Regions from separate parts of the Arthrobacter sp. 01T419 genome, predicted to be linked through region 1. Evidence: riboswitches for the same ligand, from Rfam matches in the RefSeq annotation. Region 1 holds a riboswitch; each other region holds the start of a gene.
What was found. Region 1 has a riboswitch for S-adenosylmethionine ahead of AC1DLO_RS18715 (hypothetical protein). Riboswitches for the same ligand answer to the same signal wherever they lie in the genome.

Region 2: it holds a riboswitch for S-adenosylmethionine, as region 1 does, so the genes downstream of both, metX (homoserine O-acetyltransferase MetX) here and AC1DLO_RS18715 (hypothetical protein) in region 1, are expected to answer to the same signal.
Region 3: it holds a riboswitch for S-adenosylmethionine, as region 1 does, so the genes downstream of both, AC1DLO_RS02180 (aminotransferase class V-fold PLP-dependent enzyme) here and AC1DLO_RS18715 (hypothetical protein) in region 1, are expected to answer to the same signal.

The regions. Positions count from the first base shown of each region.
Region 1 covers NZ_JBFTQF010000015.1:155,069-162,780, forward strand. Annotated here, with positions in the region: gene AC1DLO_RS18690 (APC family permease) at 12-1,985, shown strand; gene AC1DLO_RS18695 (P-II family nitrogen regulator) at 1,954-2,238, opposite strand; gene AC1DLO_RS18700 (ammonium transporter) at 2,235-3,641, opposite strand; gene AC1DLO_RS18705 (helix-turn-helix domain-containing protein) at 3,944-4,519, opposite strand; gene AC1DLO_RS18710 (sodium:solute symporter family protein) at 4,829-6,355, shown strand; SAM riboswitch class IV at 6,504-6,623, shown strand; gene AC1DLO_RS18715 (hypothetical protein) at 6,639-6,959, shown strand; gene AC1DLO_RS18720 (hypothetical protein) at 6,988-7,176, opposite strand; gene AC1DLO_RS18725 (VIT1/CCC1 transporter family protein) at 7,483-7,712, shown strand, end outside.
Region 2 covers NZ_JBFTQF010000004.1:180,705-188,416, forward strand. Annotated here, with positions in the region: gene metX (homoserine O-acetyltransferase MetX) at 1-1,021, opposite strand, end outside; SAM riboswitch class IV at 1,035-1,150, opposite strand; gene AC1DLO_RS08660 (bifunctional o-acetylhomoserine/o-acetylserine sulfhydrylase) at 1,311-2,627, opposite strand; gene AC1DLO_RS08665 (VOC family protein) at 2,866-3,504, shown strand; gene AC1DLO_RS08670 (CPBP family intramembrane glutamic endopeptidase) at 3,760-4,524, opposite strand; gene AC1DLO_RS08675 (histidine phosphatase family protein) at 4,625-5,305, shown strand; gene AC1DLO_RS08680 (DeoR/GlpR family DNA-binding transcription regulator) at 5,321-6,112, opposite strand; gene AC1DLO_RS08685 (class II fructose-bisphosphate aldolase) at 6,136-6,975, opposite strand; gene AC1DLO_RS08690 (1-phosphofructokinase family hexose kinase) at 6,972-7,712, opposite strand, start outside.
Region 3 covers NZ_JBFTQF010000001.1:445,399-453,110, reverse strand. Annotated here, with positions in the region: gene AC1DLO_RS02180 (aminotransferase class V-fold PLP-dependent enzyme) at 1-933, opposite strand, end outside; SAM riboswitch class IV at 969-1,081, opposite strand; gene hisN (histidinol-phosphatase) at 1,241-2,053, opposite strand; gene rsgA (ribosome small subunit-dependent GTPase A) at 2,148-3,263, opposite strand; gene aroA (3-phosphoshikimate 1-carboxyvinyltransferase) at 3,266-4,660, opposite strand; gene AC1DLO_RS02160 (DoxX family protein) at 4,667-5,182, opposite strand; gene AC1DLO_RS02155 (sigma-70 family RNA polymerase sigma factor) at 5,401-6,240, shown strand; gene rsrA (mycothiol system anti-sigma-R factor) at 6,237-6,494, shown strand; gene AC1DLO_RS02145 (50S ribosomal protein bL37) at 6,574-6,648, opposite strand; gene AC1DLO_RS02140 (PadR family transcriptional regulator) at 6,734-7,348, opposite strand; gene AC1DLO_RS02135 (DUF4097 family beta strand repeat-containing protein) at 7,348-7,712, opposite strand, start outside.

The DNA.
Region 1 (7,712 bases):
GAAAGGACCATGTGACAACGCTGACCAGGCCGCCCGCCGACCCCACTGACAGGCGCAAACCCACAGGGCAATTCAAGCGATGGTTGCTCGACGGAATGCCCGAGACGTCGGGAAAGCGGCAAGGTCCGCACGGAAAACCGGATGAGGACCACACGCCCCAGTCTTGGTGGAAGGTCATGTGCCTCACCGGCGTCGACTACTTCTCCACGCTCGGCTACCAGCCCGCCATTGCGGCACTTGCCGCCGGCATCGTCTCACCGCTGGCCACGATCGTCTTGGTTGCCGTCACCCTGCTCGGCGCCTTGCCGGTCTACCGTCGGGTTGCTTCCGAGAGCCCCCGCGGCGAAGGCTCCATCGCGATGCTCGAACGCCTCCTCCCCCGCTGGGGCGGCAAACTCTTCGTCCTGGCGCTGCTGGGCTTCGCCGCCACGGACTTCATGATCACCATGACCCTCTCCGCCGCGGACGCGAGCGCCCACGCGATCGAAAACCCGTTCGCGCCGGAATGGCTCCACGGACAGGAAATCGCCATCACCTTGGCGCTCATCGCGGGTCTCGGCGTCGTGTTCCTGCGTGGCTTCAAGGAGGCCATCAACGTCGCCGTCGTACTGGTAGGCATCTATCTGGTGCTGAACGCCGTCGTCGTCGTTGTCGGCCTGACGCACGTGGTGACCGAGGCGCATGTGGTGACCGACTGGTGGGCCGCCCTGAACCAGCAACACGGCAACCCGCTGATCATGGTGGGAATCGCCCTCCTGGTCTTCCCGAAACTTGCCCTGGGCCTCTCAGGCTTCGAGACCGGCGTCGCGGTGATGCCGCAGATCAAGGGCAGCCCGAGCGACACGGAAGAGAATCCCGCGGGCCGCATCCGCGGCACCCACAAACTGCTCACGACGGCGGCGCTCATCATGAGTGCCTTCCTGGTGGCCTCGAGCTTCATCACGACGTTCTTGATCCCGGCCGCCGAATTCCAGCCGGACGGGAAGGCCAACGGGCGCGCCCTCGCGTTCCTCGCCCACGAATACCTCGGCGACGGGTTCGGCACCGTCTATGACATCAGCACCATCGCCATCCTGTGGTTTGCCGGCGCCTCCGCCATGGCCGGCCTGCTGAACCTGGTTCCCCGCTACCTGCCGCGCTTCGGCATGGCCCCGGCCTGGACCAAGGCCGTCCGGCCACTGGTCCTGGTCTTCACTGCTGTTGCCTTCATCATCACGCTGGTCTTCGAAGCCAATGTGGAAGCCCAAGGCGGCGCCTATGCCACTGGCGTGCTGGTCCTCATGACCTCGGCTTCGATCGCCGTCACTCTGTCGGCCCGCAGGAAGATGCAGAAGGGCAAGACCATCGCTTTCGGCGCGGTGGCCGTCGTCTTCGCCTACACCACGGTGGCCAATGTGGTGGAGCGCCCGGATGGCATCAGGATCGCGGCGCTGTTCATCCTTGGCATTGTCCTGGTGAGCTTCGCGTCGCGGGTACGCCGTTCCTTCGAACTGCGCGCCACGCACATCAAGATGGACCAGACGGCGCTCGAATTCACTGCCGCGAATGAGGAAGGTCCCATCCGGATCATCGCGCACGAGCCCAAGCGGCTGAGCGCCGACCGGTACCAGCTGAAGCTGCAGCACGCCCAGAAGGCCAACCACCTGCCGGAAGACAGCGACGCGATCTTCATCGAAATCATCGTGGATGACAGTTCCGACTTTGAGCAGGAACTCCTGGTGGAAGGCAAGCGCCGGCACGGCTTCAAGATCCTCGAGATCCACAGCAACAACGTGCCCAATACGTTGGCCGCGGTGCTGCTCCACATCCGCGACGTCACGGGTCTCATGCCGCACATCTATTTCCGCTGGACCGAAGGCAATCCGATTGCCAACCTGAGCAAATTCCTGTTCTTCGGCGAGGGCGAGATTGCCCCGGTGACGCGCGAAGTGCTGCGTGAGGCCGAACCGGACATCACGCGCAGGCCATGGGTGCACGTGGGCTAAACATGGCAGTGTTGGGGGGGATGATGGCGTCCACGATTCCGTCCACCAGATCGTCGGTGGCCAGGACCTCCACCCGGATTTTCGGGAGGAGATCGGAGTTGTACTCCGCGCCGCGGTAGACCTCGATGTGTCCGCGCTGTTGGCCGTAGCCGTTCGCTTGGCTCACCGTCATCCCGTTGACCCCAAAACGTTCCAAGGCGTCACGGACCTCGTCGATCCTCTCCGGCCGCACTATGGCGGTAACGAGCTTCACGTGGAGGCCCTGCTGCGGGTCCGCTCCGTTTCCTCGACTCTTTCCTCGGCGGTGCCCGCCGTCACGGGCGTTTTGCCATTCGATTCACCCGGGTGGAATGTTCCGCCGACCATGGCCAGCTCGTAGGCGGTTTCCGCGTGCTCAGTGATATCGATGCCCGCCAGTTCTTCGTGCTCCTTGACGCGCATGCCCACTGTCTTGTGGATGGCCAGCCCAATGAGCGTGGTCATGATCGCCGTCCACGCGGTGACCACCAGAGCCGTCAATATCTGGGGCCAGAACTGGGTCAAGCCGCCACCGTAGAAAAGGCCACCTTCAGTCTTGGCCGAGGGTACGGCGAAGAATCCGAGGGACAGGGTCCCCCACAGGCCTCCGACGAAGTGAACGGCAACGACGTCCAGGGAATCGTCCAGGCCGATCTTGAACTTCAGGCCGATGGCCAGCGCGCAGACGGCGCCGGCGATCACGCCGATGACGATTGCGCCCACGGGGTCCACGAATCCGCACGCCGGGGTGACTGCTACCAAGCCCGCGACGGCGCCGGATGCGGCACCGAGTGATGTCGCGTGGCCATCGCGGAGCCTCTCGACAAGGAGCCAGCCGAGGAGCGCAGCACTGGTGGCCAGGAGGGTGTTTGTCCAGGCCAGCGCGGCAATTCCATCAGCAGCCAGTTCCGAACCAGCGTTGAAGCCGAACCAACCGAACCACAACAGTCCTGCCCCGAGCATCACGAAGGGGAGGTTGTGCGGCCTGATGTTGGGATCCTTCATGAATCCGAGCCGTTTGCCGAGCACTACTGCAAGCATCAGCCCGGCCATGCCTGCGTTCATGTGCACCACGGTGCCACCGGCAAAGTCGAGGGCCGAGATCTTGCTGCCGATGATCCCGGTGGATCCGAAGAGGCCACCACCCCAGACCCAGTGGGCAATGGGCGCGTAGACGAGAGTGACCCAGAGGCCGGCAAACAACAGCCACGGACCAAACCTCACGCGTTCAGCCACCGCGCCGCTGATGAGGGCGACCGTGATGATGGCGAAAGTGGCCTGGAATCCGATGAAGACCATGTCCGGCAGCCCGGGGGCTTTCCCGCCGATGACACTGGCCAAACCGCTGAGTCCGAAGTTTGCGAACGGGTCCCCAATGAAGCCGCCCAAGGTATCCGGGCCGAACGCGAGTCCGTAGCCCCACAGGGCCCATACCACCGCGACCACGCCAATGGCGCCAAAGCTCATCATCATGATGTTGAGGACGGATTTCATCCTGACCAGGCCGCCGTAGAAGAACGCCAAACCTGGCGTCATGAGAAGTACGAGGGCGGAAGCTGCAAGCATCCAGGCTGTGGCGCCGGGATCCAGGGTCTGGGGATTCACATCCAGCCCTACGCTAAGAAATGCTGAGTCCATTTTGGGAGCCTTCCTGCATATACGGCGCTCCATGGCGCCTGCACGGCGAGACCATTTTTTAAAACGAACAGGTCCTGATACCTAACGAGGTACCGACCTTGACGAGTTGCGTTGACTCGAAGGTACAGCCGCCCTGTTTCGGCATCCGGCACGAATCATTTCAAGCACGTAACACAGAACGTCCGTGGGTTAACTTCTGAAGTCAGCCAGGTTTCCGGCTTGTTACGCGCCGGGCGCCGCAAGGAGCCAGCATCAATGGCCGCAGCCAGCGTCAGACGGCTGCGGCGTCAGCGGCTACGGCGTCAGCGGCTCGCTGCCGGCACCAGGATCCAGAGCACCTCGACAGGCTCGTCCGTGGGGTTGACCCAGGTGTGGGGTTCGCGCCCCGGGAAGGATAGGGTGTCTCCCTCTTCGAGGTCATACTCCTCGTTGGTGAGGATCAGCTTGATGCGTCCCTTGACCACATGCAGGACATCGACATCGCAATCAACGGCGTAAAGCTCGGCTTCTCCCCGGCCGCGGGGCTCGATGGAGGCCTGCAGAATCTGCAAGCGCCGCTCCGAGCGGGCCGTCAAGAGCCGTTCCACGATCCCTTGCCCGCCAAGCGAAATCCGCGGACCGTCGTCGCGCCTGGTCAAATGTGTTTCCGGCGCGGCAAAAAGCTCGCCGATGGATACCGAAAGGACTTGGCAAAGCGTCACAAGCGAAGCAACCGACGGCGATGTCAGGTCCCGCTCGACGCGGCTCAGGAAACCCTTGGTCAAGCCGGTGGCATCCGCAACCTGTTCGATGGTGAGCCGCTGCGATTGGCGGGCGGCACGAATTCTGGAACCGATGGCAACGGGTACGTTGCTCGGTTCAACGGGGAGAGCCTTCATTCACGAACCTTTCAGGCCGTTGCTGCGGCCCTGTCATTGCAGCAATAGTAGCCGGATCGCTGGCGGGGCGGGTCTTTTTTGGAGAGAGTCGGCAACGCTGGAGCACCTCGCGGGGACGCCGGCGTCTTGACTGTTACTCGCATCACTACGTATTCTCATAGGCAACAAGTGTTGTTTGTGAGGCACACTTCACAGACTACTCTCCCCAATCACCAGCGCAGAGGCCTTCCGCAAACCCGCAACAATACCCAGCGGGACCGGCGTCGGAATCCCCAAGAACTCTCTGTGCATCACTTTCAGGAGCCAACCATGGACTTCATCAATATTGCGATCGTGGTGGTGTATTTGCTTGCCATGCTGGCCTTCGGCTGGTGGGGCAAGTCGCGCACCAAGAACAACAGCGACTTCCTGGTGGCAGGACGCCGCCTCGGTCCGATGCTCTACACCGGCACCATGGCCGCCGTCGTCCTCGGCGGTGCATCGACGGTTGGCGGCGTCGGCCTCGGCTACAAGTTCGGCATCTCGGGCATGTGGCTCGTAGTGGCCATCGGCTCGGGCGTGCTCCTCCTGAGCCTGCTTTTCGCCGGCACGATCCAACGGCTGAAGATCTACACGGTCTCCCAGATGCTGAGCCTGCGCTACGGCCAGCGTGCCACGCAGACCTCGGGCATCGTCATGCTCGCCTACACCCTCATGCTGTGTGCCACGTCGACGGGTGCCTACGCCACCATCTTCGTTGTCCTCTTCGGCTGGGAGCGCTGGCTGGCCATCGCCGTCGGCGGCGCGATCGTCCTGGTCTACTCCACCATCGGCGGCATGTGGTCCATCACCCTCGCCGACCAGGTGCAGTTCATCATCAAGACGGTGGGCATCTTCTTCCTCATGCTCCCGTTCGTCCTCAACGCCGCAGGCGGCCTCGACGGGATCCGTGCCCGTGTTGACGCCAGCTTCTTCCAGCTGGACGGCATCGGAGCGCAGACCATCATCACGTACTTCGTGGTCTACACCCTTGGCCTGCTGATCGGCCAGGACATCTGGCAGCGCGTCTTCACCGCCAAGACCCCGAAGGTGGCCCGTTGGGGCGGCGCCACTGCCGGCATCTACTGCGTCCTCTACGGCGTCGCCGGCGCCCTGATCGGCCTGGCCGCCCGCGTGGCCTTGCCCAACATCGACGTCAAGGCACTCGGCAAGGACGTCGTCTACGCCGAGGTGGCAACGCACATCCTGCCCATCGGTATCGGCGGCCTCGTCATGGCCGCAGCAGTCGCCGCCATGATGTCCACCGCCTCCGGCGCCCTCATCGCAGCAGCCACCGTGGCCCGCGCCGACGTGGTCCCGTTCGTGGCCAGCTGGTTTGGCAAGACGATCAACACCGATGACACCGAAAACCCCGAGCACGACGTCAAGGCCAACCGCTACTGGGTACTCGGCCTGGGCATCGTGGCCGTGTTGATCTCCATGGCGGCGCAAGACGTCGTGGTCGCCCTGACCATCGCCTACGACATCCTGGTGGGTGGCCTCCTGATCGCCATCCTGGGTGGCCTGGTCTGGAAGCGCGGCACGGGCATCGCCGCTGCGTGGTCCATGGCCGTCGGCTCTGTCCTGACTTTGGGCTTGCTCATCGGCTACGCCACGGGAATCATCCCCAGCGAAGACGGCGTCTACGCCAACGATCCCATCTACTGGGGCCTCGGCGCCTCGTTTGTCATCTACGTGGTCGTCTCCCTCCTGACGCCCCCCACCGAGCCCGAGGTCCGCGAAGCCTGGGACCGCCGCGTTGCCGGAGCGGTTACCGAGGAACTCCCCCTGGAGGCCCACCCGGTGGCCACGCACTAGCTTCAAAGAGTTAATCACGACGGCGGCGCCGCACCTTCTTTCGGGAGGGCTGCGGCGCCGCTGCTGTGTTTGGAGTCCTTAATAGAGAGGCGCAGGGGGCTTTAATACAGAGGCGCCGAGGGCTGGCCTGCCTGTACAGTAGGAACAGCTTCAAGAGATGTGGCGCCAAGCTCCGACTTGCCATACGCCAACCCCATGTTCACGGGTGGTTCGGATGAAGAAGCGGCCCGACCCGGACCAGAGACAACCGAGCGGGCAAGAGCAACTCCACCAGGAGAAGGCAATGCCTTTGGAAACCGGCGCTAGAGCCACAGCCAGCCACACCGCACAGCCAGGCACCTTGGCCGCGCCCCGCGCCAGGCGGGTTGACGAATTCGTCCGGGTGATTCCCGGCGTCGACCTCTCCCAAGGTTCCATCACGTTCGTGGTGGATGGCCGGCTGGAACGCCACTGGCATCACGAGCCGCGACTCATCACCCAAGCCCTCTCACAAGCAGTCCAGCCTGCCCGCTGGTTCCCGGCCACGCGGAAGCTCACGCTCACAGTGGCCGCCACCGGGCACCGGGCGGGCGTAGAGCGTCACTTCATCCTGAGCGCGTTTTAGAAAGCCCAAGGCTCCGGGCTAACCGGTACTATTCGAGTTCTTCGTCCTCACGGTGTTCGTCGACGTCGAGCGGAACGGGCCGTTCGTCGTCGTCGAGGACCTCGGATTGTTCTTCCCAGTCCTCGTCCACCTCCAGGTCCTCGCTGTAGTCGTAGGCGGGATCGGCCTCGACCGTGGGACGGTCGGGGTGGCGGGCGTGGGTCTCGGTGCTGTCCATGGTGCAACCTCCGTTTGACGTGCCGCTGAGCCCATCGCCAGGCAGATCAGGCAGCCGGTCACCACGCCACCCCGCCAATTCGTGGACCCTGTCCATCCATCCCAGCACTGCCCCATCCGGTGGTCAAGGCCTCGCGGGGGCCCCTCCGTTTTTGAGGCGTACCTAAAACGTCGAGTAAGGATTACCGGCCGAAAAACCGCGAAAATTGGCGATAAAGTGGACGTGCAATGAGGCGATGAAGCCCGCCCCAGCAACCCAGGAGTCCCGGTGCACCCGCACGCAAAAACCCCGCATTCAGACAGTCCGTTGGACTCAAGCAGTCCATCGCAAGACGCAGCAGCCACCAAGTCTCCCCCGCCGTCGTCGGACATCAAGCGCTGGCGGCAGTACTTGGCCGACGAACGCGCCGAGGCCGCCGTATACCGCGAACTGGCTCAGCGCCGCGAGGGTGAGGAACGCGAGATCCTTCTGGCCCTCGCAGAGGCCGAAGGCCGCCACGAGGCACACTGGCTCAAGCTCCTTGGCGAACACGCAGG
Region 2 (7,712 bases), on a different contig from region 1:
CGCCGGGCAAGGCCTTGGCCAGTTCGTGGGATTGCTCAGGGAAGTAGAGCCGGTCCGAGTCCACCGCGGCAACAAAGAACTTGGCGGTGGCCACGGAAAGCGCATCCGCCAAGGCACCCCGGCCGCGGGTGATGTCGTGGCTCATGAGCGCCTCGGTAATGGCGATGTAGCTGTTGGCGTCGAAGCGCTGGACCAGCTTGCTTCCCTGGTGGTCGAGGTAGCTCTCCACCTGGTAGCGGCCCCGGTCCCCCAACGCGGCAGCCTGAAGTGGTGCCTCGGCGCCTTGGGCGTTCCGGCCGAAGCGGAAGTCCAGTTCATCCGCCGAACGATAGGTGATGTGGGCGATCCGACGGGCCAGGGCCAACCCCGCCTCGGGCGCGGCCTGGCCATAGTAGTCACCACCGTTGAAGTCTGCGTCCTGCCGGATGGCGAGCGTCTGGGCCTGGGCGAACGCGATCTGTTCGGCTGTGCTGTACGCCCCGATGGAAATCACGGCACATCGCTTGACGCGGTCCGGATAGCTAACGGCCCATTCGAGTGCGCGGGCACCGCCCATGGATCCGCCTACGACGGTGTGCCAGCTATGGATTCCCAGGGCGTCCGCCAAGCGGGCTTCCGCCGTGGTGCTGTCCCGCAGCGTCACCAGCGGAAAACGGGAACCCCACGGCTTGCCATCGGGCGAGCACGACGACGGACCGGTGCTGCCGTAGCAGCCTCCCACGATGTTGACGGAGACCACGAAGTAGCGGTCCGTATCAATGGTTGCGCCGGGTCCAACGAGTTGCTCCCACCAGCCTTCTTCGTCGCTCTCGCCGCGGGCAACGTGCGTGCTGCCGGTCAGGGYATGTTCCACCAGCACGGCGTTGGAAGCATCGGCGTTGAGCCGCCCCCAAGTCTCGTACGCGAGGACGACGTCGGGGAGAAAACCTCCGGCTTCCAGTTCGAGTCCGCCCACGGAAACATACTTGAGCGTTCCGTCTTGGGTCCCGGAAAGGGGTATGGCTGTTGCAGCAATTGTCATTCGTTGACACCTCACATCGCGCTTGCCCGCCGCCAACAAAGCGAAGGGCCAGGTCTTCACCCGGGGCACCCCACCGCGAAAGGAGGGTTGCCGGCCAGCAAGCCGGGGCTGTCGCTGGCACTCATGACCTATACGAAGAGTCTAGGAAAACCGGACCCCTTCTGACGAAGATTATGACATCTATGTGACACTTCGCCGCGTTTTGTTCATGCAAAAGACGTTGATGGGGCCGGCCGGCGAAGATTCATTCTGCATCGCCAGCCGGCATCCGTCGGTCATTGGGGGCTGCCTAAGCGCCCTTGGCTGCCCGGAAGCCCGCCTCGAGGTCCGCAAGGATGTCGTCAACGTGCTCGATCCCGACGGACAGCCGCACCAGGCCCGGGGTAACTCCTGCCACGGCCTGCTGTTCAGTCGTCAGCTGGCTGTGGGTGGTGGACGCAGGATGGATCACCAAGGAACGGACGTCGCCGATGTTTGCCACGTGGGAATGAAGCTCCAGGGCGTCCACGAAACGCTTGCCGGATTCGATCCCTCCGCGGATGCTGAAGGACACAACAGCTCCAGTGCCCCTGGGCCCGTACTTCCGGCCGCGTTCGAACCACGGGCTGGAAGGCAGGCCTGCGTAGGCGACGGATTCGACGTCGTCGCGCTCTTCGAGCCATTGCGCCACTTTGGTGGCGTTCTCCACATGGCGTTCCACCCGCAGGCTGAGGGTTTCGATTCCTTGGGCAATCAGGAAGGCGTTGAACGGGGAAACAGCCGAGCCGAGGTCGCGCAAGAGCTGGACCCGGGCCTTGAGGATGTAGGAGAGGTTGGCGCCCAGGGCGCCGTCCTTGCCGAGGTCGCGGGCATAGACCAGGCCGTTGTAGCTGGGGTCCGGGGTGTTGAAGTTGGGGAAGCGCTCAGGATCCTTGCCGAAATCGAAGTTGCCGGAGTCCACGATGACGCCGGCAATGGCGGCTCCGTGCCCACCCAGGTACTTGGTGGCCGAATGCACCACGATGTCCGCACCCCACTCGATAGGCCGGATGAGGTAAGGCGTGGCCAGGGTGTTGTCCACGATGAGCGGCACTCCGGCCTGGTGCGCGGTTCGGGAGACGCCCTCGATATCCAGCACGTCTTGACGGGGGTTGGAGACCACTTCAGCGAAGAACAGCTTGGTGTTTGGCTGGACCGCGTCCCGCCACTGGTCAAGATTGTCCGGATCCTCGACGAAGGTCACCGAGATACCGAATTTCTTCAGCGTGTGGGCCATTAGGTTGTAGGTGCCGCCGTAGAGGCTCGGGCTGGCGACGACGTGGTCGCCAGCCTCGGCGACGTTGAGGATGGCGAACGTCTCCGCGGCCTGGCCGGAACTCAACAGGAGTGCCGCCAAACCGCCCTCGAGGCTCGCTATGCGCTGTTCCACGGCATCCTGCGTAGGGTTGCCAATCCGCGTGTAGATGGGCGCCAACTCGGCCAGCGCGAAGCGGTTGGCCGCGCTTTCAGCGCTGGGAAAGACGAACGAGGTGGTCTGGTAAATGGGGAGCGCCCTGGCCCCGGTGGCGGCGTCCGGTTCCTGGCCGGCGTGGATCTGGCGCGTTTCGAATGACCATCCTTGGGACATGCGGACTCCTGGTTGCTCGGGGCTCTCGGCCGTGATTCAGCCTGCGGGCCTGCTGTTGCCGGCCTGGTTGCCGCCAGTCTAGGGAGGCCATTGCGGGCTCCGGAAGCTTTGTGACGAACGCAGTAGTTTTCGGTCCTGGCGCGTCCCGAAGTGACCCTGAGCTGCCTTTTCGATACATCCCACCTTGGTTAGGCTTGACTTAGCTGAGAGCTCCATCACAAAGTGCCAAGATGAAGCCATGCGCATGGATCACGTCTCTTACGCTTGTGAACGAGATGGCCTACTGGCCACCACCGAGCGGATTTCCGCAGCATTGGGAGTGGACGCAGTCCGGGGCGGAGTGCACCCGCGCTTCGGTACCCGGAACATGATCATCCCCCTTGCTGACCACAAATACCTGGAAGTTGTCGAGGTCCTTGACCACCCGGCATCTGACAAGGCACCTTTTGGACAAGCCGTCCGTGCACGCTCCGCTGCAGGAGGTGGCTGGATGGGTTGGTGCGTCGCTGTTGACGACCTGAGCCCATTCGAACAACGACTCGGACGCGCGGCTGTCCCCGGTAACCGCAAGTTTCCGGACGGCCGCGAACTCGTCTGGTCGCAAATCGGCATCCTGGGACTCATCGCCGATCCCCAGGTCCCGTACTTGCTCCGTTGGGAGGGCGACCCCTCGCTTCATCCGTCCCTCGTCTACCCAAGTGACGTCAAGATGTCCAGCCTCACCATTGCCGGCTCGGCGGAACGCGTCACCGAGTGGCTGGGAGAACCCGTAGAAAAGCCCCTTGAGGACGTCGCAGTCCAATGGATGGCTCCGCACGGAACGCCGGGAATCATGTCGGTAACGTTCGAAACCGCCAACGGAGCCGTCACCATCTGACGGCCCATCGGGCCAGGACGGCCCGGAAACTTCGGCCGCCATATGCGGGTGCCAATGACGTCACCCCGCGATGGCGGCCGAATCCTTTTAAACTCAACTTAACGCACAACGCGGCGGGCTTGTGGCATCCGGCAGCATGCGTCTAAGTTGGGCCCACGCTGGCAGGGTTCCCTGCCCGAGCTTGCGAGGGAAGGGGGCCTGCGGGGAGGAACGAGCGAGCATGCAGAGGATGGCTCACTCCCGTCGCTGCACCCCCTATCCCAGTCCGATTGCCTTGCCGAAGACGCTGAAGCCGACGAACGCCACGATGTCCAGGAGTGCATGCGCCACCACGAGCGGCATGACCCGTTTGGTCCGGGTGTAAATCCAGCCGAACACCAGACCCATGACCGCATTGCCGATGAAGGGTCCGAAGCCTTGGTACAGATGGTAGCTGCCGCGAAGGAGCGCACTGAGCCCGATCGCCAGCGGAGTGCTCCATCCGAACTTCCCGAAACGGTCCAGAAGGTAGCCAACCACGATGACTTCTTCGACGACGGCGTGCCGGACAGCGGACAGGACAAGCACAGGCACCGTCCACCAGTAGGAGTCCAGGCCGCTGGGGATGATCGCCGTCGTGATTCCCAGGGCGCGACCGGCCGCGTAGAGGCCCAGTGACGGGATTCCGATCAGCGCAGCGAGACCCAGTCCCTGGAGCGCGTCGCGGCCTGGCCGGGCGAAGTTGAAGCCCAGCCGGGTGAATCCTGAGGGACTCTCCGCCGTTTGGCGGTGGATCGACAGGAAGTAGAACACCAGCACCACGGGGACCAGTGCGAACGCAATATCGAGCAGCTGGTATGTGAGATCGAAGTACTCACGGGTGTTCTGGGAACGATTGAGGGTAGACGTTGCCTGGGACAGGGGCGCCCGAGTCATCTTGTCCAACAACTGCACCACGGAGTACACGGCCGATTGGCCCAAGGACAGGCCGAGGACAATCAGCACTTCGGCGCGCAGCCGGCGCGTTGAGGCAAGGAGCATGCTCCTATCTTGCCTGCATTTGGCTGATGTTTTCCCGGGAGTTCATTCTCCGAGGGTCGCCTGCGCGGCACCGGTGGCAGCGGACCCTATGCTTGGTGGGATGAGCGCGCCAGCACGAATCTTCATGATCCGGCACGGCCAGTCCGCCGCCAACGCCGACACTTCCATCTACAACCGTGTCCCCGACTACCGCATCCCCTTGACGGAGCTCGGGATCGAGCAGGCGCAGGCCGCAGGTGGGGAACTGCGCAAGAAGCTCGACGGCGAGCCCGTGTGCGTCTACGTCTCGCCGTACCTTCGGGCATACCAAACCCTTGAGGCACTCAATCTGGGCAACCTCACGGAGAGGGTGATCGAGGAACCCCGGCTGCGTGAACAGGACTGGGCAAACTTCCAGATCGCCGGAGATATCGGGGACCAAAAGGAGCTTCGCAACCTCTACGGCCATTTCTTCTACCGGTTCCGCGAAGGAGAATCCGGTTCCGATGTTTACGACCGCATTTCGTCCTTCATGGAAACCTTGTACCGGCATTGGGAAAAACCCGATTACGCGCCCAACACCCTGCTGGTGACCCACGGCCTCACCATGCGTCTTTTCTGCATGCGGTGGTTCCATTGGTCGGTGGAGTATTTCGAGTCCCTCAACAACCCGGGCAACGCGGAGCTACGGACACTTGTCCGCAACGATCAGGACAAGTACGATCTCGACACGCCGTTCAGCCAGTGGGTGCAGCGCAGCACCGACGAAACCGTGTTGAACGCTCCCCCGGTGGTCTTCTAACGGGCAGGCTCCGAGCTAAGCGTCCTTGGCCACGATCACTTCAGTGCCGCTCGCTTCGAACGCGGCCTTGTCTTCTGCCGTGATCCCGGAATCGGTGATGAGCCGGCGGAAATCGTACCCGGCCATCGCCGCGAACGCGCGTTTGCCGATCTTCGTGGAATCGGCCAGGACATAGGAATCCGTCGCACGGCGTGCCATGACGGTATTCACCATGGCCTCGCCCTCGTCCGTGATGGTGGGGCCGATCTTCGGATCAACTCCGTTGACGCCTATGAAGGCGATATCCAGGGCAACCTTCTGCATGATGACATCCGTATAGGGCCCTACAAGTTCATACGAACGCGGGTTCAGGATGCCACCGGTGACCATGATCTTGATGTTGGGGCGCACGGCAAGCTGGGCCGCGATATTGATGGCGTTGGTGACCACGGTCAGCATGGGCCGGTTGGAGGGTGCGTTGAGGTCTTCGCGGGTGGACAGGACCTGGGCCAGGGCCGTATTGGTGGTCCCACCGCTGAGTCCGATCACGGCCCCGGGCACGATGAGTTCGGAAGCGGCCAGGGCAATCTGCTGCTTCGCCTCCGCGTGATCATCCCTGTTGTAACGCCCTGGGAGCTCGTAGGCAACTGATCCCGTGGTTGCACCGCCGCGGGTACGGCTCAGGAGCCTTTGCTTGGCGAGGCTGTCGAGATCACGGCGCGCCGTGGCTGGTGAGACGCCCAGGCGGGTCACGATATCCTCGACCTCAACATGCCCTGACTCGGCGAGGAGATCAAGGATGGCTGTCAGTCGATCGTTGCGGGTCATCACGAACCTTCCGGAAATTGAGGCTAATTCACTTTCGCGAACAGCGTCAGCAAACGTGCGGTTTCCAACACGAGCGCATCCCGTCCGGCCTTGATGTACTTGCGGGAGTCCACCACGGAGGGGTTGGCATCCAGGTACTCACGGACGGCGCGGGTGAAGAACCCGTTCAAGTGTGTGGATACGTTGATCTTAGTCATACCGGCCCGGATTGCCGCCACCAGCGTCTCATCTGCTACGCCCGAGGAACCGTGAAGGACCAGCGGTAGCTGGACGGCCTGCTTCAGCCGGGTGATCAGCGCCAAGTCCAGGGTGGCGCTCCGTTCTGTCATGGCGTGCGAGGAACCGACCGCGACGGCGAGGGCATCAACCCCGGTCGCGTCCACAAAGGAGCGGGCCTCGGCAGGATCCGTTCGGACTCCAGGAGCATGGGCGCCGTCCTTGCCCCCGACCTTTCCGAGCTCGGCCTCAACGTAGACACCGTGTTCCTTGGCGTACTGGGCGACCCGGCGCGTGACTTCAACATTCCAGTCGTAAGGCAAATGCGCGCCGTCGTACATCACGGAACCGAAACCAAGGTCAACGGCTTGCAGGGCAAGCTCCTCGGATTCGGCGTGGTCCAAGTGCAGGGCCACGGGAACAGAAGCGTCCCGGGCGATGGACATTGCGCCCCGGGCAATCGGTACGAGTCCACCGTGGAAGCGGGCGCAGTTCTCCGAGATTTGCAGGATCAACGGGACTCCCGCCGCTTCCGCTCCGGCCACCAGGCCCTCTGCGGTTTCGAGGTGGATGACGTTGAAGGCGCCTTGGCCAATGCCATTGGACGCGGCATTGTCCATGAGTTCCCGTGTGCTGACGAGGGTCACAGGGTCTCCTTCCAGCTAAGAATGAGTTGATTTTCGAGGTCCGCGTAGAGCGGCGAGATCTCGCCGGCGGCGGGCATGAGCACCGCAGCGGCGGACCATGCCGTGGCCCTGCTCAGGATCGTGGGAATGTCGGAGACTCCGCTCGCGAGCGCGACGGCGGCCGCCGCCACCCCGGCGTCGCCGGCTCCGGTGGGGTTGCCGCTGAGTGGCTCCGGGAGCCGTGCGCTCCAATAGCCACCCGGGGCCGCATGGTGGAACGCAAGCATGCCGTCGGCGCCGGCACTGACCAGTACCGTTTTGGCACCCAAAGCGATCAATTGCCGTGCGGCAGCCTCCAGGCTGCTCTCCCCGGTTGCTTCGAGGAGTTCGTGGTTGTTGGGCTTGAGCAGATCCGCCCCGGCCCGAGCGGCGGCGATGATCCCGGGACCGGAGGTATCGACGACGGCGGGGATCCCGGCGTCGTGCGCGAGACGCACCAGTGCAGGGTAGAAGTCCGCCGGCGCTCCCGGCGCCAGGCTGCCGGATCCGACAAGCACTCCCGCGCCTTGACCGTCGAGGGCCTCGACGACGGCGGCGGCCAGCGCCTGCCATTCGGCCGGCTGGAGGGGATTCCCCTGTTCATTGAAGATTGAGGTTTCGCCGCCCACCGTGTCCACGAGGGCGATGCTGCGCCGGGTCTCCGCGGCAACCGGAATCAGGCGATGCGGTATTCCGCTACTCCGGAGTTCTGCGGCGAA
Region 3 (7,712 bases), on a different contig from region 1:
CCGTGCAAGGGTGGCAGCACCGAGTACGTTCGGGGAGCCGCCTTCGTGCCTGGCCGGTCCCGTCGCCCAGCTGACGGAGTCAAGGCGTGCCTCGCGGACTGCGCCGCCTCCAGCAAGGTGGGGTGTGCCGGCGTCGAGCCAGTCGGGACGACCCACCAGGACGCCTGCACCGAACGGCGCATAGAGCTTGTGCCCCGAGAAAACCAAGTAGTCAACATCCGTGGCGGCAATGTCGATCCGGCGATGCGGGGCGAGCTGCGCCGCGTCCACCACAATCCGCGCGCCGAATTCGTGCGCCAGGGCAGCGAGAGCCTTGATGGGCAGGATCTCACCGGTCACGTTCGACGCGCCGGTGACTGCCAGGAGGCTGATGCCCCCGTGGGAGAGGGCGGTGCGCACATTGGCGATAGTCTCGGCCAAGGTTCCCGCGGCAACGATGCTGCGGTGGGGGACGCCTTGCCACGGCAAGAGATTGGCGTGGTGTTCGATGTCCAGATAAAGGACTTCCCCAGTGTGCCGACCGTCCTCAACCGGCAAGCAGCCGGCCAGAAGATTGAGGGAATCGGTGGTGTTGCGCGTGAATATGACGGAATCGTCTGCCCGCCCGCCAACGAAATCACGGACGATGTTGCGGGCGTTTTCATAGACCGAGGTGCTGATCTGGGATGCGTAGCCTGCGCCCCGGTGGACGCTCGCGTAGTACGGCAGGATCTCGTTGAGGTACGCGGAAACCACTGTCAACGCGGGTGCCGAGGCGCCGTAGTCAAGGTTGGCGTAGCGGACGTGGCCGCCCTGGATCAAGGGTGCCTGCAATTCGGCGCCGGTGACCGCGGCGAGTGGGCGTGATGCCGGAGACGGGCGGGCTGATTTGTTGTGCTGGGCTTCTCCGTCGAATTCGGAGACGGTGGGAGAAGTGAACGTGGCTGTGCTCATGGGACCTCACTCAAGAGGGACCCCTGCGTGCAGGGGATCCGCGCTTGCCGCATCCGTTCCGGACCGGCCGGGTCGTCACCCGGGGCACCCCGCCGCGATGGAGGGTTGCCGGCCAGCAAACCGGGGTTTCGCGCTGGCACTCGTGACCTGTAAAGAGACTAGGACACCGGCAAGGCGGGTTCCAATGTGACTCCGATTGTTAAGCGGATTATTACGGTGGCCGGAAAATGTGCCTTCTGCCGAAGAAAAAGTGGCGGTCGTCCCGAAAATGGGACGTCCGCCGTCGATTATTCAGTGAGCAAGGGGCTCAGAGCAGGTCGTCGAGCTCGGGGTTGAGTCGTTTGAGGACCTCGGAGTGCAGGATCGAGTTGGTGGCTACGGCATTGCCGCCGAAGGGGCCGTCCGCGCCTTCGAGGGACGTGAAGCGTCCGCCGGCCTCGGTCACGATCGGCACCAGGGCCGCCATGTCGTAAAGCTGGAGTTCCGGCTCGGCGGCGATGTCCACGGCGCCCTCCGCCACGAGGCAGTAGGACCAGAAATCGCCGTAGGCGCGGCTGCGCCAGACATCATTCTCCAGTCCGAGGAAGTTGTCGAGGGAACCGTGCTGCTTCCACTCGGAAAGTTCGGAGTAGGAAAGCGAGGCATCCTCAAGCCGTGACACATTGGATACTTTCAGCCGGGTGGCAGCGGCAAGTGACCGGCCCATATAGGCGCCCGAGCCCTTGGCAGCCCACCAGCGCTTGCCGAGCGCCGGAGCACTGACAAGTCCCACCACTACTTCGCCCTCGTCCACGAGGGCGATCAGCGTTGCCCAGACGGGTACGCCACGCACGAAGTTCTTGGTCCCGTCGATGGGGTCGATGATCCAACGCCTCGAGCCGTGGCCGGTGCTGCCGAATTCTTCCCCGAGAACGGCGTCGCGGGGGCGGGAACGGGAGAGCTGCCCGCGGATTGCTTCCTCGGCAGCCTTGTCGGCATCGGTCACCGGGCTCAGGTCGGGTTTGGTCTCCACCTGGAGGTCCAGTGCCTTGAACCGCTCCATTGTCAGGGAATCGACGGAGTCGGCCAGGACATGGGCCAACCGAAGGTCGTCGTTGTAGCTCGAATCGGGTTGGGTCATGGTTCCAAACTACCGTCTATTCGCCCGTGAACCGGGGAGGTAGGACGGCAAGCGGCGCGCAGTCAGTTGACGGTGCTGTTAATCGATCGTGCTGTTAATTGACAGTGCCCAATTCCTTGGCCTCTTGGGCTTCCATGCGCGGGTCCGCGCCGAGGAGCCGGCGCAGCGACGCCAAGCGGGCGGGGCCGGCCTCGCCGGCGTGGCCATCAGCGACCCAGGAATCCAGACCGCAACGGACCGCGGTGGCATCGTGCTTGCAGCCCCGCTCGCACGCTTCGGTTCCAGGTTCCAGATCCGGGAAGGCGTGCAGGATGCGATCCGGGTTCACATGAGCCAGGCCGAAGGAGCGGATGCCGGGCGTATCGATGATCCAGCTGCCGCCCGGGGCGTTGGTGAGCTTCAGGGCAAGGGCAGAGGACGAAGTATGCCGCCCGCGCCCTGTCACCGCGTTGACCCCGCCCGTGGCGCGTTCGGCGCCAGTGAGGGCATTCACCATGGTGGACTTCCCGACGCCGGAATGGCCCAGGAGCACGGTCACCTTACCGTCGAGGTAGTCCCGCAACTGACCGACAGCGTCGCCATCTAGCCGGGCGGACAAGCCGTCGTCGGAACGGGCATCGATGCCCGAAGCGCCTGCGTCGGCGGTCCGGCTGATGATGATGGGGAAGCCAAGGCTCACATAGTTGGCGAGCAGTTCCGTCGGATCCTTGACGTCCGCTTTGGTGACGAGCAGCAGCGGCTCGATTCCGGCGTCGTACGCTGCCACCAAGGCGCGGTCAATGAATCCGGTCCTCGGCTCCGGGTTGGCGGCCGCAACAACCACCACCAACTGGTCGGCATTTGCCACGACGGCCCGTTCGATGGGATCCGTGTCATCGGCACTTCGCCGCAGGAGGGTCTTTCGCTCCTCGACGCGCACGAGGCGGGCGAGGGTGTCCGGGGCTCCGGTCACATCGCCCACGAGTGCAACGAAGTCTCCTGGAACCACGGGGGAGCGCCGAAGTTCCCGGGCTCGGGCAGCAATGACGACGCGCTCGTTGCCCGAGCCTTCGCCCACCACCGCCGTGTAGCGGCCGCGGTCGACTGTAATGATGCGCCCGATCACGGCATCGTCGTGGCTGGGGCGGTCCTTCGTGCGGGGGCGTGTGCCCTTCTTGTTGGGTCGGATCCGGACATCGGACTCATCCCAGGAACGTGCGTCGCGAGCCATCGTTAGTTGCTTGTCTCCGTTGAGCCGGCGTCCGCCGGCGTCGGGCCACCGCTGAGCATTGAGGCCCAGATGTGCGGGAATTCGGGCATGGTCTTGGAAGTGGTCGCGATGTCTTCAACCCGGATGCCCTCGACGGCGAGCCCAAGGATTGCGCCCGCGGTCGCCATGCGGTGATCGGCGTAACTGTGCACGACGCCGGCGTGCAGCTTTGCGGGCCGGATCACCAAGCCATCGCTGGTTTCCTCGGCGTCGCCGCCAAGTCGGTTGATTTCGGCAACCAGCGCAGCAAGTCTGTCCGTTTCGTGGCCGCGCAAATGCGCGATGCCAGTGAGCCGGGAAGGGCCCGAGGCCAAAGCGCACAGTGCCGCGACCGTTGGGGCGAGTTCGCTGGTTTCGTCGAAGTCGGCCCCCAGGATTTCGGAGCCGCCCGTTACTGTCAGCGTGCCGTTGTCCAGCGTGACAGTGGCACCCATGGTGGCAAGAATGTCCCGCCAAAGGTCGCCGACCTGCGTGGTGTTGGCCGGCCAATTGGGTATGCGGATGGTTCCCTTGGTGGCGAGTGCCGCCGCGAGGAACGGACCAGCGTTGGAGAGATCCTGCTCGATTCTCTCGTCGAAGGCACGGACGGTGCCGTGGGCCACGCGCCAATGGTTCGGCACGGAGTCATCCACCTGTACCCCGACGCCGCGCAGGACCGAAACTGTCATGTTGATGTGGTCTAGGCTCGGCACGGGCTTGCCCACATGTTCCAGGTGCAGGCCTTCTTCGAAACGGGCACCCACCAGCAGCAAGGCGGAGACGAACTGCGAAGAGGCGCTCGCATCGATCACGAGGTGGCCACCGCGTACGGAACCGGTGCCGGAAACCCTGAACGGCAAGGAAGCGGTGTTCTGCCCGTCCACGGCGCTGACTTCTACTCCGAGCGTTCGGAGGGCTTCGATGATGGTGCCCATGGGACGTTTGCGAGCGTGCGGATCGCCGTCGAACACCGAAACACCGTTGCGGAGGGCAGCAAGGGGCGGCACAAAGCGCATGACTGTGCCAGCAAGGCCGCAGTCGATGGCGGACTCAGGAGCGGCTGCAGCCGCGTCCATTGGGGTGATTTCCAGGTCCGGCCCGTACTGTCCGTCGCCGGGGACTTCGGTAACGGTGGCGCCAAGCTTGCGCAGGGCTTCGACCATCAGGGCGGAGTCCCGCGAGTGCAGGGGTGCGCGCAAGCGGGACGGGCCATCGGCCAATGCCGCCAGAACGAGGTAGCGGTTGGTCAACGACTTGGAACCAGGAACAGTAACCGTGGCATCCACGGGGTGGTCCGCGAAAGGCGCTGGCCACAGGGGGAGTGCGGAGGCGGTGGTGCTGCCTGATTCATCTGTTTGCGTGGCGGGGGTTCCTGGCATGCTTCCTTATGCTCCAACTGCGGTGTCTACGGCCCTGCGAACGGCACGGTCTGTCTTTTTGAGCTGCTTACCGGTGGCCTGCTTGGCGTCCATGGCGAGGTGCTCGGCGCGCCACGCGAGGCTGGGTTTACCTGCGGTGTCCACGGCAGCGAGCAGCACGCCGCCGGTCAGGGAAATGTTCTTGAGCAACTGGGCGCGGCGGGCGAGCCGCCCTTCCTTGGTGCTGATGTCGGCTGAACGCCATTCAACAAAAGTGTTCAGGACCGAGATGCCAGCCAGAAGCGTGGCCGAGAACCGGGAGCACTTGCCGAGGGCGAGCAAGGCGCCCGCGCCTACCTGCGTGCCGCCGATGACGCGCGCCAGCATTTTCTCGTCCGTCGGGAAGGGCAACGACTCCGAGGCACGGCGGAGCAGCGGGGAAAGCTGCTTGGCAGTGTCATCCGCGTTCTTGAGCTTGTCCAGCCCTGCGACAACAAAGCTGGAAGCCAACATTGGCCTGGCGAGAAAACGGACGAGGGACATGTTTTTGCCTCCTGGATGGCTTGCCACAGTGGTCAGGTGGTGCTGCGTTCGAGTGGTGCAGTGTTCACGGCGTGCAGTCGGGTCTAGTCTTGCATCTTTGTGGAATATTTGCCCGGAGCCTGCGGTTGTGAAAAGAAGGTGCGGTATGGGCTGGACCTCGGGTTTTGGCGTGTGTGTTGTGTTGCGCCTGTGTCACGTCGTTGAGCGGAGATGGTTTTTTGGCCTTGGTTAAGGACCGCGAGGAACACTTGGCGCTCGGTCGCGAGCTGCCAGTGGACTCCCGGAGGGTGACAGTAGACTTGGATGCAATGAGCACCATGGATCCGGCCGCAGCGGCCATGTACAAAGCAGCGACGGAAGTCGCGGACGCAACGTCCGACGGCGATCCAACTGTTGAGGCCGACGTCGAGTTCGCAGTGGACTTCGCGTCCGAGACACCTGAACAACGGAGGGCGCGCTTCGAACGCGACGCCATGCAATATGTCGACCAGCTCTATTCGGCTGCCATGCGCATGGCCAGAAATCCGTCCGACGCCGAGGATCTGGTCCAGGAGGCCTATACCAAGGCCTTCTCGGCGTTCCACCAGTACAAACCGGGGACCAATCTTAAGGCGTGGCTGTACCGCATCCTGACCAACACGTACATCAACCTCTACCGGAAGAGGCAGCGCGAACCGCTGCAGTCGAATTCGGACACCATCGAAGACTGGCAGCTGGCGCGGGCGGAGTCCCACACGTCCACCGGACTGCGCTCCGCGGAAGCGGAGGCACTGGATCATTTGCCGGACTCGGACGTGAAGAGCGCCCTGCAGTCCATTCCGGAGGAATTCCGGCTCGCGGTGTACTTCGCTGACGTCGAAGGCTTCGCCTACAAGGAAATATCAGACATTATGAATACCCCGATCGGGACGGTCATGTCCCGGCTTCATCGCGGCAGGAAAATGTTGCGCGATCTGCTGGCGGATTACGCCGCAGAACGGGGAATCAGCGCCGGCGCGGAAGAAAAGGCCCTGGCCGTGGGCGCGGCCGCAAGCAAAAAACAGGAGAAAAGGAAATGAGCTGCCAAGGATTGGGCGACTGCGACGATGCTCGGATGCAGCGTATCTACGAATACCTCGATGGTGCGTTGACCCGTGAAGACATCGTAGAGATCAAAGTGCATCTGGAAGACTGCCCGGAGTGCACTGAGCAGTATGACCTTGAGTGCGTCATCCGCACCGTGGTCAAGCGCTCCTGCACGGAGGCGGCGCCCGAGAACCTCAAGAACTCGATCCTGGACAGGATCCACTCGATGAAATCGGTGGACGTCTAAGAGGCTGGAACGGCAAGGGCCCCGGAAACCTGATGGTTTCCGGGGCCCTCCGCATTAAGTCTTACGCTAAGCCGCTGGCTTAGGTGTTGGGACGCTTGCCGTGGTTTGCGCCGCCGCGCTTACGGTCACGACGCTTACGTGCACGCTTGCTCATAGCTGGCCTCCTTAGATTCTTGATACTCAATAAAGCTGCCCTCCAGTCTCCCACATCCGGGGGCCGCCCCGCGAACCGCGCGGACTCAGCCCCGTAGGGAATTCCGTATGGAGATCCTCGCCTGGTCCAGGACGGTTCGCACAGTTTCAAGGGCGACCGGCGTCAGGGCCTTGGAGCCGGCATGCTGGCGCAGTTCGATCCGGATGTCGTCACGGAAAGATTGGACCAACAGCTCGGCCTCCTTGAGGATGCGGTGCCCCTCAGGAGAGTAACTTCCGGCCCACGACTGGAATTCCGCGGTCTTGGCGTTGGCGCGTGCGGCCTCGGCGGTCGCGGCCAAGTCCGCTCGCAAGCCACGCATGTTGCTGCGGATGTCTTCACGGAGGCTATCGGCCAGCCGCCGCACGGAGGCAGAGATGTTGTCTTCGACGTCGGCCAGTTCCTGCCGGCGACTGTTGAGTTCCGCCAACCCGGCAACTGTGATGGAGTAATTGGTACGGCGCCCGTCGCTGCTCGTCGCTACGAGTCCTTCCTCCTCGAGTTTGCCAAGGCGCGGGTAGATGGTTCCGGCACTGGGGGAGTAGGTCCCGCCAAAACGTTCGCCGAGGGCCTTGATGAGCTCGTAGCCGTGCTTGGGGCCCTCTTCGAGGAGTGCCAGCAGATAGAGCCTCAGGGCTCCGTGGGCAAAGACGGGCGGCATCAGACTTCCTCTTCTCCGGGGACTGAGTGCGTTGTTCCGGGTGCTGGCGCGCTGCCATGGATGATGGAGGTCTTGCCAGAGATCGAATTGGTGCGCACTACCATGAGTTGCTGGTCGGGCCCAACAATAGTCTGGACGACCTTGCTTCCTGGCTGGGCGTAGTGGCGGTCATCGATCGTTACCGTGCCACTTGCCGACTTGGCAACAATGTCCACCCCCACATCGTGGGGCAGGCGGATAGTGAGGTCGCCTGAAACGGAATTGGCTCCGAAATCCTGGGTGTAGCCGTGAAGGTCGAAACTGAGCTCGCCGCTGACCGTGTTGGCCCGGATGTTCTTGAAGCGGCCTGAAGCCGTGACTTCGC